Regions from separate parts of the Staphylococcus sp. MSU001 genome, predicted to be linked through region 2. Evidence: predicted binding sites of a transcription regulator. Region 2 holds the regulator's gene; the other holds the start of a gene.

Region 1 (4,341 bases), on a different contig from region 2:
ACTTGTTTAGTGTAAGGTGAGATTTCTTTATTGTCATTTAATAATGTACCATCTAGATCTAGACAAATTAAATAAGGTTGCATATATTACTCCTTGTGTTGTTAATTATCATGTAACAGTATCATAGCATTTTATTGGCGTTTTGTCGGATATTTGATATATTGGTGTAAAGAAAATTTTAAAGAGGTGATACTGATGGAAGAAGCACTAAAAGATAGTATCTTAGGCGCTCTTGAAATGGTAATAGATCCTGAGTTAGGGATAGATATCGTTAATTTAGGTTTAGTATATAAAGTTGATGTTGATGATGAAGGTTTATGTACAGTTGAAATGACATTAACTTCGATGGGATGTCCATTAGGACCACAAATTATTGAACAAGTTAAGAGCGTTCTAGCTGAGATACCGGAAATTTCTGATACAGAAGTAATGATTGTATGGAGTCCACCATGGAATAAAGATATGATGTCTCGTTATGCCAAAATAGCTTTAGGCATCGGATAATTGAAAGGATAGCTACTCATTGTTTTGAGAAATGATGTAGCTATTCTTTTTATCTTTATAAAAGGAAATTCAAAATACAATATTGTATTTTGATTTAATATTTTTATAAATTAGCTCTACAATAAAATTGAATTAGTATTACAAATGTATTACAATATTTAAGACTTATAACCTTTTAACGAGGCATATCTTATAAAGTATATTCATTAATAACATAGCAGGGATGGTTGTAATCTAAAGAATGACCTTGTTAATTTAATAAGGATAAGATTTGTTTAAATAAATTGATTAGAAATAATAGCGTGCGTCTAATGAAAATGATTAAAAAATACGCGTCTTATAAAATTTATTATTATTAGGGAAGAATGTAACAATGAGAAAAAAATTAAATAATGAATATCGCTCTGCTAAAAAAATGCGATATATGCCTGGATTAGATGGTTTGCGAGCAATTGCAGTCATTGGTATTATTATTTATCACTTGAATAAACAATGGTTAACAGGTGGTTTTTTAGGCGTAGATACTTTTTTTGTTATTTCAGGTTATTTGATTACGAGCTTATTACTCAAAGAGTATGAAGATACTGGAACAATAAATCTTAAAAATTTCTGGATTCGTCGTATAAAAAGGTTATTACCAGCGGTATTCGCATTAATAGTAGTTGTTGGAATTGCAACTTTATTATTCCACCCTGAGCATATTGTAAGAGTTAAACATGATATGATAGCAGCAATATTTTACGTATCTAATTGGTGGTATATTGCTAAAGATGTCAATTATTTCGAGCAATTTTCTTTTATGCCTTTAAAGCACCTATGGTCACTAGCCATTGAAGAGCAGTTTTACCTCTTTTTCCCAGCAGTACTCTTATTACTTATGGCTATAGTTAAGAAAAAGAAAAATGTCATACTGATGTTTTGGATTATATCTTTGGTTTCATTATTAATGATGGTTGTTATTTCTCAACCTCACTTGAACCATTCAAGAGTATATTTTGGAACTGATACAAGATTGCAGACATTGCTTTTAGGTGTACTTCTAGCATTTATCTGGCCACCTTTTAAATTAAATCCCAATCCACCTAAAGGATTAAAAACTGTGATTAATAGTGCGGGTATTATAGGACTTACATTTTTAATTCTATTATTCTTTACTGTTAGTGATGAAAGTGATTGGATTTATAATGGTGGATTTTATCTTATTTCAACAATGACTTTGCTAATTATTGCAAGTGTTGTTCATCCAACTACAATTTTAGCTAAGTTATTAGGAAATCCTGTATTTGTTTATATTGGAAAGCGATCATACAGTTTGTACTTGTGGCATTTCCCAATAATGAGTTTTGTTCATAGCTATTTTATTGATGGTCAAATGCCAACATATGTTTATATTTTGGACATCATTCTTACAGTTTTATTTGCAGAATTATCATTTAAATATGTAGAAACACCATTGAGAAAGCAAGGTTTTAAGGCTTTTGCAATTAAAAAAACATACAAACCTCAATTTATTAGAACTATTGTAACGCTTGTTATACTTTTACCTACTATTTTCATTTTAATAGGCGTTTTCGATAAGTTTGGAAAAGATACCATATCGAACAAAGCGCAAACATTTAATACCGATGAGGCTGATCAATATCTTATTCACATGATACCGATTGATAATATTTCGTTAACAAGCGATGGTAAAACTAAAGCGAATACAAAAGATAATGATGTATATACGCAAATTAAGCCGTTATTAATTGGTGATTCAGTTATGGTAGATATAGGGGAACAATTTAAAACGAAAGTACCCAAAGCTAAAATCGATGGCAAAGTCGGTCGTCAACTCTATCAGGCCGAGAGCCTCGTTAATCAACAATATAAGCAATATCGTAAACCAACAGATCAAGTCATACTTGAGCTAGGTACAAATGGTGATTTTACTAAAGAACAATTAGATCAGTTGATTGGTAAATTTGGAAAGGCACAAGTATATCTTGTAAATACGAGAGTGCCACGATCATATGAAAACCATGTTAATACGTTGATGGCAGAAGCGGCTAAAGATAAAAAGAATGTAACTCTAATTGATTGGTATAGTCGCTCAAAAGGGCATACAGAGTATTTTGCTCCAGACGGCATCCATCTTGAAAATGATGGCGTAGAGGCATTGACAGATGAAATATTGAAAAGTATAAAAAAGAAATAATATATTAATTAAAGAGGAAGAACTCTATTCATTTAGAATTGAGTTCTTCCTCTTTTTTTACTTGATTATCATAATAAAATGAAAAACATGAGCAATTAATGTTGATTTAATGATGAGAAGGGTCTATAATATAATTAAGGTCAAAGAAAGTCAAAGTCAAATTTATTTTTCTATACTTTGACCCACTCTGAATGATAGAGGTGAAATAAATTGGATATTAATCAAATGACATATGCTGTACAAGGTGCCTTACAAAAAGCAGTCGCGTACAGTAAAGAATATGAATTACAAAATATTGAAATTGAAGCTTTATTAAAAGCTACGATGAATGAAAATGATAGTTTATTTAAAAGTATATTAGAAAGAGCAAATATTGATGTTAATCAACTAGAACAAGCATACGATAATCAATTAAGTCATTATCCAACTGTACAAGGAGACAATGTTCAGTATGGACAGTATATTAGTTCTAAAACAAATGAATTATTAGACAAAGCCGAGAAATATATGAAGTCCTATGAAGATGAGTTTATTTCTATGGAACATATATTACGTGCAGCCATAGATACTGATGAGACTACTCAAAAATGGGTCGGCAATAAAGCAGAAGTCATTAAAGAAATTATAACTAAAGTTAGAGGGGGAAATCATGTGACATCTCAAAATCCAGAAGTTAATTATGAAGCTTTAGAAAAATATGGTCGTGATCTTGTAGAAGAAGTACGTCAAGGTAAAATGGACCCTGTTATCGGTAGAGATGAAGAAATACGTAATACAATTCGTATTTTAAGTCGAAAAACAAAAAATAATCCGGTTTTAATCGGTGAACCAGGTGTAGGTAAAACTGCAATTGTTGAGGGTTTAGCACAACGAATTGTACGTAAAGACGTTCCAGAATCATTACTCGATAAAACAATTTTCGAGCTTGATTTAAGTGCATTAGTTGCAGGTGCAAAATATAGAGGTGAATTTGAAGAACGTTTAAAAGCAGTATTGAAAGAAGTAAAAGAATCTGAAGGTCGAATCATCTTATTCATTGATGAAATTCATATGTTAGTAGGTGCTGGTAAAACAGATGGTGCTATGGACGCAGGAAACATGTTGAAACCAATGCTTGCGCGTGGTGAATTGCATTGTATAGGTGCTACGACATTAAATGAATATCGTGAATATATTGAAAAAGATTCAGCATTAGAACGTCGTTTCCAAAAAGTTAGTGTCAGTGAACCTGATGTTGAGGATACAATATCAATTTTACGTGGTCTAAAAGAACGTTATGAGGTCTACCATGGTGTACGTATACAAGACCGTGCACTTGTTGCAGCGGCTGAGTTATCTGATAGATATATTACCGATAGATTTTTGCCAGATAAAGCTATAGATTTAGTCGACCAAGCGTGTGCGACAATACGTACAGAAATGGGATCAAATCCAACAGAGTTAGACCAAGTAAATCGTCGAGTAATGCAATTAGAAATTGAAGAAAGTGCCTTGAAAAATGAATCTGATAACGCAAGTAAACATCGTTTAGAAGAACTTCAAGAGGAATTATCTAATGAAAAAGAAAAACAAGCCTCTTTAAAATCACGTGTTGAACAAGAAAAAGAAAAAATTGCTAAAGTACAAGAAAAACGTGCTGA
Region 2 (11,924 bases):
ATCCTAAATCACGATATTGCTCGATAAATTGTAGGATTTGACCATCCCGCTTGCTTAACTTTTTACGCTCTTCATTAACAATGAGTGACATATGACCAAAACGAGGTGCTTCCCATCCAAATGCTTCATATATCATTAACTGCTTAGGTGTATTCGAAACATGGTCATCACCACGTATAACATCTGATATTTGCATATAATGATCATCTACGGCAACTGCAAAATTATAAGTCGGAACACCATCTTTTTTTACAATTACCCAGTCTCCGATATTGTCAGATTCAAAGGAAATTTCTCCTTTAACCATGTCATTGAACGTATATGTTTGATCTTTAGGCACACGGAAACGAATTGATGGTTTACGCCCTTCCGCTTCGTACTGTTGACGCTGTTCTTCTGTTAAGTGCGCATGTTGTCCACCATATCTTGGCATCTCTCCACGGGCAATTTGAGCTTCACGCTCTGCTTCTAACTCTTCTTCAGTCATATAACATTTATATGCTTTGTCTTCCTCTAATAGCTGTTGAATTAGTGGATTATAGATTTCTGCACGTTCAGATTGACGATAAGGTCCAAAACCTTTATCTTTATCGACGGATTCATCCCAATCCAAACCTAACCATTTTAGATTATCGAATTGTGAAGATTCACCATCTTTTAAATTACGTTTACTATCTGTATCTTCTATGCGAACAACAAAATCACCATTATAATGTTTAGCAAATAAATAATTGAATAATGCTGTTCTTGCATTACCAATATGCAAATATCCTGTTGGACTTGGCGCATATCTTACTCTGATACGTTCACTCATTATTTTCACTCCTACTATTAATTGTGTGGATAATAAATAGCCAAATATTAATTAAAATACTTTGCAAATTATACATCAATAAAATGATAACTATGACCACTAACAAAATATGCAAATAAATGCAGTAGTTTATTGTAAGTCGTTTAATTTTAAAAAAGTTATTCAAACGATAAGGATACGCTAAAGTATACCTTGATGAATAACTTGATTAAATATTGAATATTCTAATCCACCTAACATTTCAATAATATTGTAGCACTTAAAGGCCTCTTTGATAAGTCACATGTTTAATATGTATAACCTTGTTAAATAAAACCAATTTGAAATATTTCAATTAAATATAGCACCTAAATTCGTAAGGTACGTTTCACATGAAACCCTTATTCTAACAAAGATAATCTATAAAATTTTCAGTCAACAAATTTCGCAAAAACAATTCTTCCTGATGATGTTTGTAACAAACTTACGACCTCTAAATCAACTTGTTGACCAATGTAACTCTTCGCGTTATCAACAACCACCATTGTACCATCATCTAAATATCCTACGCCTTGTCCTGGCTCTTTACCTATCTTCGTTAATAAAATACTTAACTGGTCGCCTTGATGTACATTAGGTTTGATTGCTTCCGATAAATCATTAACGTTGAGTGCAGTAATTCCTTGAACATGACATACTTTATTTAAATTAAAATCAGTCGTAATCACATGTGCGTGATACTGTTGTGCTAATTTAATTAATAATGTATCTATATCACTATGGGATTGAGTTGGATGTATAACGCGTGTAGGGTAATCTAAATCATAAAGTTGATTCAAAATATCTAATCCTCTTTGACCTTTTTCACGTTTCACGCTATCTTTAGCATCCGCTATAACTTGTAATTCATTTATAACGCCTTGTGGTATTAATATATCACCATCGATAAATCCGCAACGTATAATATCTAATATCCTTCCATCGATAATTGCACTTGTATCTACAATCTTAGGTGTCGCTCTTCGTGTATTATTAGACATCGAACGTGCCATATTCTCTGGTAAAAACATAAGCATTTCATCTCTTTTTTTCAGACCAAATTGAAAGCCTAAATAACATAAAATAATAGTGATAATCATAGGTACAAAGTGATTTAATATGGAATTACCTATCATTTCTAAGATAAAAGAAACCATCACTGAAATAAATAAACCAATAATTAAACCAATTGTAGCAAATAATATTTCTACCGCACTGCGTCTCATGATTAATTGTTCAAATTGTTTAAAAGCATATGTTACTTTATTAATGAATAATCCAAATATAATAAAAAATATAATAATGCCTATGAAACTATCTACATAATAATTAGTGATAACCGCATGGTGATGAATGCCAAGATCTTTAACAACTTCAGGTATAATTATAACACCAAGAGCTGCACCAACAATGATATAGATTGCTACAACAATTGCTTTTGTTATATTCAACTTATATCCTCCTTCCATTGATGTTATATCGTAGTATGGCTTAATAATACGGCTTATCTCGGTTTTGAATGTAATGCATATTTTAAAGCTTCATGTACTGATGAAACACCAACGACTTGGATGCCTTCTGGGAATGTCCAACCTCCAATATTTGTCTGTGGAATAATAGCTCTTTTAAACCCTAGTTTGGCCGCTTCTTGAACACGTTGCTCTATGCGAGATACTCTGCGTACTTCACCTGTTAATCCAACTTCACCCACAAAACAATCTAATCCATCAACAGCTTGATCTTTAAAACTTGATGCTGTCGCAACAATAATACTTAAATCAACAGCAGGTTCTGTTAATTTGACGCCACCTGCTACTTTAATATAGGCATCTTGTTGTTGGAGTAAATAGTTTTCCTTTTTTTCTAGAACCGCCATAAGTAAACTTAATCGATTATGATCTATACCTGTAGCCATTCGTCTAGGATTATTAAATGTAGTTGGTGTAACAAGCGCTTGGACTTCAATGAGTAGTGGTCTTGTTCCTTCCATAGTGGGGACGATTGTAGAGCCCGGAACATTTGTAGAACGTTCCTCTAAAAACATTTCAGAAGGATTAAGTACACCTTTTAATCCACTTTGCTTCATTTCGAAAATCCCCATCTCATTTGTAGAACCAAATCTATTTTTTACTGCTCTAAGGATACGATAAGCGTGATGCTCGTCTCCTTCAAAATAAAGAACTGTATCAACCATATGTTCCAATAATCTTGGTCCGGCGATTTGTCCTTCTTTTGTTACGTGTCCCACAATAAATGTGGCAATATTCATCTGTTTAGCAATGTTCATTAAACTTTGTGTACTCTCTCTTACTTGTGATACCGATCCAGGTGCAGAACTAATTTCCGGATGATAGATTGTTTGAATCGAATCAACAACAAGTAAGTCAGGTCTCTCTTCTTTTACAGTTTGATGTATCACTTCTAAATCAGTTTCGGCTAAAACATTAAGATGACTAGAATCTTCTTCCAAACGATCAGCGCGCAACTTAGTTTGATTAATAGATTCCTCACCAGTAATATATAAAACATTCTTATTTTGTGACAGCGCAGCACAAATTTGTAGCAATAAAGTCGACTTACCAATACCTGGGTCTCCACCTATTAGTACTAATGAACCACTTACAATACCTCCACCTAAAACGCGGTTAAATTCCTTTGATTCTGTAAGTAGTCTAGGGGTAGCTTCATGCTTAACACTATTTAACTTTTGTACCTTACCTGCTGTTTCTTTTGTTTTTACACCATGTTTAGGATGAGCAACCTTTTCTACTATTTCTTCCATTTGATTCCACGCGCCGCAGTTAGGGCACTTACCCATCCACTTAGGAGATTGATAGCCACATGCCATACATTCGAATATTACTTTTTTCTTGGCCATTGAGACACCTCCGATTTAATATGAACAAATCTATTTTAAACTGACAAGTTGAATCTGACAAATTAAAAATAAATAATGATGTTGATAACACACTTATAAGTCTATAACCCTTTCATAATATTTCTATAATGAACCTATAACATTTATCATATGCTTATCTGTTTATACATTCTGGCAATTACCTTAATGATGATTCAGCAAAAATATAAGTGAATTTTTAAATAAAAACTAGGAACCTTTGATTTAGCGGTCTATTAATTTTATAAAAAAGCAATATTATAAAGATAATCATGTCATCGATAATTAATAAGAAATAAAACAATAACCTATGAAAAATCTCATAATACTGTTTTCATTTAATATGTGAACCAATGATTAAAAGCGATTCATTATTTAGTAATGAACTAAAATATTATGATTAACAAATATTGTTAAGTACATCATTAAAAATTTTAAATTGATTTCCCTCATTCTGTGTTACTTATCTTAGTAAATAAAATGCCTGAGACAACGATTGTCCCAGGCATTTTATTTATTGGCAATTGACAACCGAGTTGTACTTAGTCTAATCTCAATTTTCAACTCTAGTCCTCATTGCCAAGTGAGACAGCGAATTACTTAAGCTTTCTATCTCACTCTTTTTAATTTAATATTTAACGTTATAATTGTAGTAATTCAATATGTGAAATTAAAGTTATAAAAATTTAATTATGATTCTGTTGTTTCTTTTTTGGTTGTACTTTCATGAATATCATACTTAAATTCTTTACCATCATGATCAATTGTTACTTCTTTACCTTCAATTTTATTTCCATCTAAAATCAATTCACTTAAATTATCTTCAACCGTTTTTTGAATTGCTCTAATGAGTGGTCTAGCACCATATTCAGGATCATATCCTTCTTCTGCAATTTTTTCTTTCGCTTTATCAGTAACAACAATATTAATATTTTGCTCTGAAAGACGGTGTGTAAGTTTATTTACCATCATTGTAACAATTTCTTTTAATTCATCTTTTGTAAGTTTATGGAAGACAATAATGTCATCAACACGGTTTAAAAATTCTGGTCGGAATGAATTTTTTAATTCTTTCATCATTGTTTTTCTGACAGTTTCGTAGTCACTACCTTCTGAAGCACCTCCGAAACCAGCAAAGCGTTGGTCTTGTAATTCTTGAGCTCCCACATTAGAAGTCATAATAATCACAGTATTACGGAAGTCCACAGTACGACCTTTAGTATCTGTTAAATGACCATCATCTAAAACTTGTAGAAGAATATTAAAAACGTCAGGATGTGCTTTCTCAATTTCATCAAATAAAATGACAGAGTATGGTTTACGTCTAACTTTTTCAGTCAATTGACCGCCGTCATCATGTCCTACATATCCTGGAGGTGCACCAACTAATCGACTGACAGCATGTTTCTCCATAAATTCACTCATATCTACGCGAATCATTGCATCATCTTCACCAAACATAGATTCAGCTAAAGCACGTGCTAATTCAGTTTTACCGACACCTGTAGGTCCTAAGAAAATAAAACTACCGATTGGACGTTTTGGATCTTTAAGACCAGCACGAGCTCTTCGAACAGCTTTACTAATTGAATTCACAGCATCGTTTTGTCCAATGACACGTTTATGAAGTGTATCTTCAAGATTCAATAAACGATCTGATTCAGTTTCATTAATTTTAGTTAGAGGAATACCCGTCCAACCAGCTATTACTTCAGCGATATTTTCTTCAGATAAGGCAGTATCTAAACCACCTTGTGCATTTTTCCATTCATTTTTAGCATCTTCATATTGCTTTTCAAGTTTAGATTGCTTATCTCTTAAATTAGCGGCATTTTCAAATTCTTGGGCATGAACTGCAGCATCTTTTTCATTTTTTACTTTATCAATTTCTTGTTCAATCTCTTTTAAATTACTTGGAGTTGTATGACTTTTAAGTCTAACTTTTGAACTTGCCTCATCAATTAAGTCAATGGCTTTATCGGGCAAGAAACGATCTGAAACATAGCGATCACTCAATTTAGCAGCCGCTTCTAAAGCTTCATCTGAAATATTAATTCTGTGATGAGCCTCATAACGGTCACGTAATCCTTTTAAGATTTCAATCGTGTCTTCAACTGTAGGTTCATCCACTTGAATTGGTTGGAAACGACGTTCTAGTGCAGCGTCTTTTTCTATATTTTTACGATATTCATCTAATGTTGTGGCACCTATACATTGCAATTCTCCGCGAGCTAAAGCAGGTTTTAAAATATTAGATGCATCAATTGCTCCTTCTGCGCCACCAGCACCAACTAAAGTATGAAGTTCATCGATAAATAGAATAACATTACCAGCTTGATGAATTTCCTCCATTACTTTTTTCAATCTTTCTTCAAATTCACCACGATATTTAGTGCCAGCTACGACTGTACCCATATCTAATGACATTACACGTTTGTCTTTTAAATTTTCTGGTACTTCATTTTTAACAATTGCTTGCGCAAGTCCCTCAGCAATTGCTGTTTTACCAACACCGGGTTCACCAATTAGCACAGGATTATTTTTAGTACGACGACTTAAAACTTCAATTACACGAGTAATCTCTTTATCTCGTCCTACAACTGGATCTAACGTTCCATCTTTAGCAATAACAGTTAAATCTCTAGCTAATCCATCTAAAGTAGGCGTGTTATTAGACTTATTAGCTTGCGCATTTTTATTACTCATTTCTGGACTTCCTAAAGCTTTTACAACTTGGGCACGTGCTTTAGTAATATTTAAATCTAGGTTTGCAAACACACGTGCTGCAACACCTTCATTTTCTCTAATTAAACCTAATAGAATATGCTCTGTTCCTACAAAGTTATGATGTAGCTTTCGAGCTTCATCCATAGACAGTTCAATTACTTTTTTTGCTCTCGGTGTATAATGTAGTGTGCCCATTTGCTCTTGACCGTGACCGATAAGTTTTTCAACTTCTTCGATGACTTTATCTTCAGTAATATTAAAACTTTCTAATACCTTTGCAGCTATACCTTCTGGCTCTTTCATTAAACCAAGCAAAAGATGTTCTGTTCCAATATTAGAATGGTTCAAACGAATTGCTTCTTCTTGTGCATGTGCCAACACACGTTGTGCACGCTCTGTCAATCTACCAAATAACATGTATAAATACCTCCTATTTTATATGCTCTCTTAATAAATCAGCTCTTTTTTCATTTACTGTTCTATTATCTTCGTCATCTATTAAAAATGGCGACTGTATTGCTACCATTAATTCATTAAATTTAAAATTTTCAAGCAAAATATAATTCAAATCAATACCTAGTTTCACTTCGCTTAAACGATATGAGGCTTCTTCCATAGAAATAATTCTACTGTTTTGTAGTACACCTAATGATCGATAAACTCTATCTAGTGTCTCTACAGGATTGTGTTTATCAAGTCTTTCTCTTATTTGCTTTTCTTCATTTATAATTTGATTTACGACTTCAGTTAAGCTATCGATGATGTCTTCTTCTGTTTTTCCTAATGTAAGTTGATTTGAAACCTGATAAATATGACCATATACTTGTGACCCTTCTCCGTATATACCTCGAATTGTAAATCCAAAACGGTTAATTGTTTGTGCAATTCTGTTCATTCTTTTCATAATGGAGAGTCCAGGTAAATGTAACATCACACTTGCACGCATTCCTGTACCAATATTAGTAGGACAGGTAGTTAAATATCCTAAATGCTCATCATAACTAATGTCTAACGCTTTATCTAATTCATCATCGATTTTAGAAGCACGTTGATATAAATCCTTTAGCGATAAATCAGTTCCTAGAGCCTGTATTCGTATATGATCTTCTTCGTTTATCATGACACTTACCGATTCATCATCATTTAACATTACTGCTGAAGCAGGTTGTTTCACTAGTTCAGGACTTACAAGATGTTTCGCAACCAATTTCATTTTACTTTGTTGATCCATCGTATCTAATCGATTCAAAGTTAAGTTGGGAAGCGCATCTTGAACTTCATTAATCACTCGATATCCTTCTTGCTCTGAAGGGAACATAAGTGGATGGACATGATTTTCAAGATTTCTAGCTAATCGTATTCTAGAAGAAATAATAACAGGTGTCTCCTCAGACATCTTCATCCACTCACTAATATTAGTATGGATATTACTCATCATGAGACACCTCGCTTTCACTTTTTAAAGCTTTAATTTCATCACGAACAATCGCTGCCTCTTCAAACTCTTGATCATTTATCAATTTATTTAGATATTTTGATTTTTCTTCAATTTGCTTTTTTATTGCAAGTTTCTTATACGATGATTGTGGTGTTTTTCCTACATGCTCAAATTGACCACCTTGAACACGTTGAACTATATCAATGATGTCTTCTTTAAACGTAGCATAACAATCAGCACACCCAAACTTACCAACATGTGCAATATCCTTAAGTGTCATCTGACATGTTGGGCATCTTTTTTCTTCTTTAAATGCCATCTCATGAAAATTAATACCATGTTTTGCAGCAAGGTGTTGAAGTATCTGTTTCACCACAAATGCTTCTTCTATATCGTCTTGGTGTGTATGATACGTATTATCATCGTTAGAATGTAACCAGGGATTTTCTCCTTGGGCACATACTGAACATACCCATTTTTCATGCGTACTATCTATACCTTTAACAGTAAGTTTAACTTCCGCTTCATTAAAATGGCAATTTTCACAAAGCAATTTTAAACACCTCACCTAACCTAGTAATAATTAATAACTGGTAGTAATCGTTTTAAGATATTAGCTCTTATAATATCGCGTGCAACAACATCCATTTTTAAAGTTTCTCTATCGATAATGGTCTGTATCATTTTAGCTTCTCTTTCATTAATCAAACCTTTATCTAACAAACCATCTATGACATAATACCCTTGTTGTTGAGAAATAGATGGACCTATTAATTGTAGTAAGTGATTAATATAACCTGTTGCATCTTTATTTTCAATTTTAGTGATTCGAATGTAGCCACCGCCACCACGTTTACTTTCAATTTCATAACCATGTTCATTGGTGAAACGTGTCTTAATAACATAGTTAAGTTGAGAAGGAACACAATCGAAACGTTGAGCAATATGAGCGCGTTGTATTTCTACAACATCTTCATCTGCTTCTTCAAATAACCGCTTAATGTATTGTTCTATGATGTCGGACATATTGTGCATAGATATCACCTCTTTTTTTGACCTTCTTTGACTATATTATATGACCATCTTTGACCTTTTTCAACCAATTTGATTTTAAAATTTCAAATTAATGATGTTAGCGTGTTCATTTTGTTGTATGATAGAAAATAGAAAAAATTTAAAGGAATGAAAAAATATGCATATTGTGATTGGGATATTAGGAATCATTTTCTTTTTAGCACTAGCAGTTTTATTTAGTTCAGACAGAAAAAATATTCGCTGGCGATATGTTGGATTACTATTAGTAATTCAATTAATATTTGCATTTATATTACTCAAAACTAATTTGGGAATTTCAGTTATTGGGAGTATTTCAGATGGTTTTAATTATTTATTAGCTAAAGCAGCGGTCGGTGTCAATTTTGTATTTGGTGGCTTTAAATTTGTTGATCCTAAACAACCACCATTCTTCTTTAGCGTTTTGTTACCTATTGTTTTTATTTCAGCATTGATAGGTATATTACAATATACACGAATACTGCCACTAATTATTAACTTACTGGGATTTTTAATTTCAAAGATTAATGGAATGGGCCGTTTAGAATCTTACAATGCGGTCGCAGCAGCAATTCTAGGACAATCTGAAGTCTTTATCTCATTAAAAAAACAATTACCTTACATACCTAAACAACGCTTATATACATTAACTGCTTCAGCGATGTCAACGGTATCAGCATCAATTATAGGCGCTTATTTTACACTTATTGAACCAAAATATGTTGTGACTGCAGTAGTGCTTAACTTGTTTGGTGGTTTTATCATTGCATCTATCATTAATCCTTATAAAGTCAATGAGGAAGACGACAAATTATTAATTGATGAGAACGAAACAAAAAAACAATCTTTCTTTGAAATGCTTGGGGAGTATATACTAGATGGATTTAAAGTGGCAGTTATTGTAGGCGCAATGCTAATAGGTTATATTGCAATTATTGCTTTATTAAATGGAATGGTGAGTGGAATCTTAAGCTTTGTGTCTGGCGGTGCTATTAAATGGAACTTCCAAACGCTTATTGGATTTATTTTTGCACCTTTCGCTTTTTTAACTGGAATACCATGGCAAGATGCAGTTCAATCTGGTTCAGTAATGGCTACAAAATTACTATCTAATGAATTTGTAGCAATGCAAGATTTAGGTAAAGCTACTGGATTATCGGAACATGCTAAAGGAATTACCTCTGTCTTCTTAGTATCATTCGCAAACTTTAGTTCAATTGGTATTATTTCAGGAGCTATTAAATCATTGAATGATGAAAAAGGTGACGTTGTTGCTCGTTTCGGAATAAAATTATTATTTGGTGCAACACTTGTTTCGTTTATATCAGCGGCTATTGCAGGATTCTTCATCTAATAACATACGTAGATTTAAGCAAGAGTAACGTTTTGTTTCTCTTGCTTTTATTTTAATTCAAATCGTAAAGATACATTTTTCTAAATTCCGAGCTTCTTCAATGACACTCAATCTGTCAATGTATTGAAAAAGCCTGAGACAAGTGTTTGTCCCAGACTTCTTCCTACGATTAGTCAAGTACTTATAATTAAAATAAGCATTACTTTACTTAACCTTTCTCATTTCATTTTCCTATACACGGTTTCAAGAACCCAACATACTACAAACGAATTTCAAAAGGCGAGAGTAAAGCTGACTTGTTTTTTATACGGATTTAAAATCCAAGGGTCTGGACAGTCTACTTCTCTCTATAACTATAAAAAATAGCTATGAAAAAATCTATCGTCATAGATTTCTTCATAGCTAATCTTAGTATGTTTTAAATGATTTAAATATTAGAATTTTGACAAATAATTAGAACAAGCAATCGTTATCGCATACGTAGAGTAAAATAATCTACAATTTATAAAACTTCTTTCAAAATAAATTGTTAAATTTGATAGAAAGTAATTTGAAAATCAAATATTACAAAATGATTAATGTTTAATCATATGTTCAATAAAATACTTAGTGATACGATAATCATCAGTTAGTTCTGGATGGAAAGAAACACCGAGATATTGTCCTTGTTTGACGGCTACTATTTTATCTCCAACTTTACTAAGTATTTCCACTCCGTTATCCACTTTAGCAATATGAGGTGCTCTAATAAATACTCCCTCAATATCATTTGCTATCCCTTTAATATCAAGTTCAGATTCAAAGCTATCGACTTGTCTACCGAATGAATTACGCTCAACAGTTATGTCTAATTTCTTTAAATAACCAGACTCATTTTCAACATTTTTTGCAAGAACGATTAATCCAGCACATGTTCCAAACATTGGCATATCTAAATGTTGTAACTTTTCTTTAAATCCATATAAATCCATTAAACGACGTAATGTTGTTGACTCGCCACCAGGTAATATTAGACCATCAATTTCATTTAGCTGCTCTACTCTTTTTATAGCAATGCCTTCATAACCACTTAATTCAATATGACGAATATGTTCACGTACAGCACCTTGTAAGGCTAAAACACCAATTTTAATCATTACCAACCACGCTCTTGCATTCTTTCTTCTAGTGAAATTTGATTAATATCTAGACCTTTCATAGCCGTACCTAGCTCACTTGCCAATTTTCCAATTAACTCATAATCTTGATAATGTGTAGTAGCTTGAACGATAGCTTTAGCAAATTTTTCAGGATCTTCAGATTTAAATATACCTGAACCAACAAATACACCATCTGCACCTAATTCCATCATTAGTGCTGCATCCTGAGGCGTAGCAACACCACCAGCTGCAAAATTAACTACAGGAAGACGTCCATTATCTTTAATTTGTTTTAATACTTCATAAGGTGCACCCAAATCTTTTGCAAATGTCATAATTTCATCATCGTTCATAACTGTTAAACGGCTAACTTCAGAATTAACACGTCGCATATGACGAACAGCTTCAACTATATTACCAGTACCAGGTTCACCTTTCGTACGCAACATCGCCGCACCTTCACCAATGCGTCGTGCTGCTTCACC

What was found. Region 2 encodes CtsR, which represses protease genes until heat stress. Its sites were predicted from a motif close to ATGGTCAATAAAGGTCAAACA; they were not measured.
Region 1: clpB (ATP-dependent chaperone ClpB) is a predicted target of CtsR. The motif match lies at 2,838-2,858, and genes of this name have one in related genera.

The regions. Positions count from the first base shown of each region.
Region 1 covers NZ_JBRIKK010000025.1:13,405-17,745, forward strand. Annotated here, with positions in the region: gene ACVBFA_RS10590 (Cof-type HAD-IIB family hydrolase) at 1-83, opposite strand, end outside; gene ACVBFA_RS10595 (metal-sulfur cluster assembly factor) at 196-504, shown strand; gene ACVBFA_RS10600 (acyltransferase family protein) at 878-2,701, shown strand; gene clpB (ATP-dependent chaperone ClpB) at 2,912-4,341, shown strand, end outside.
Region 2 covers NZ_JBRIKK010000019.1:43,374-55,297, forward strand. Annotated here, with positions in the region: gene gltX (glutamate--tRNA ligase) at 1-814, opposite strand, end outside; gene ACVBFA_RS09550 (PIN/TRAM domain-containing protein) at 1,225-2,283, opposite strand; gene radA (DNA repair protein RadA) at 2,337-3,710, opposite strand; gene ACVBFA_RS09560 (ATP-dependent Clp protease ATP-binding subunit) at 4,419-6,872, opposite strand; gene ACVBFA_RS09565 (protein arginine kinase) at 6,886-7,893, opposite strand; gene ACVBFA_RS09570 (UvrB/UvrC motif-containing protein) at 7,883-8,446, opposite strand; gene ACVBFA_RS09575 (CtsR family transcriptional regulator) at 8,467-8,928, opposite strand; gene ACVBFA_RS09580 (NupC/NupG family nucleoside CNT transporter) at 9,086-10,300, shown strand; gene pdxT (pyridoxal 5'-phosphate synthase glutaminase subunit PdxT) at 10,876-11,433, opposite strand; gene pdxS (pyridoxal 5'-phosphate synthase lyase subunit PdxS) at 11,436-11,924, opposite strand, start outside.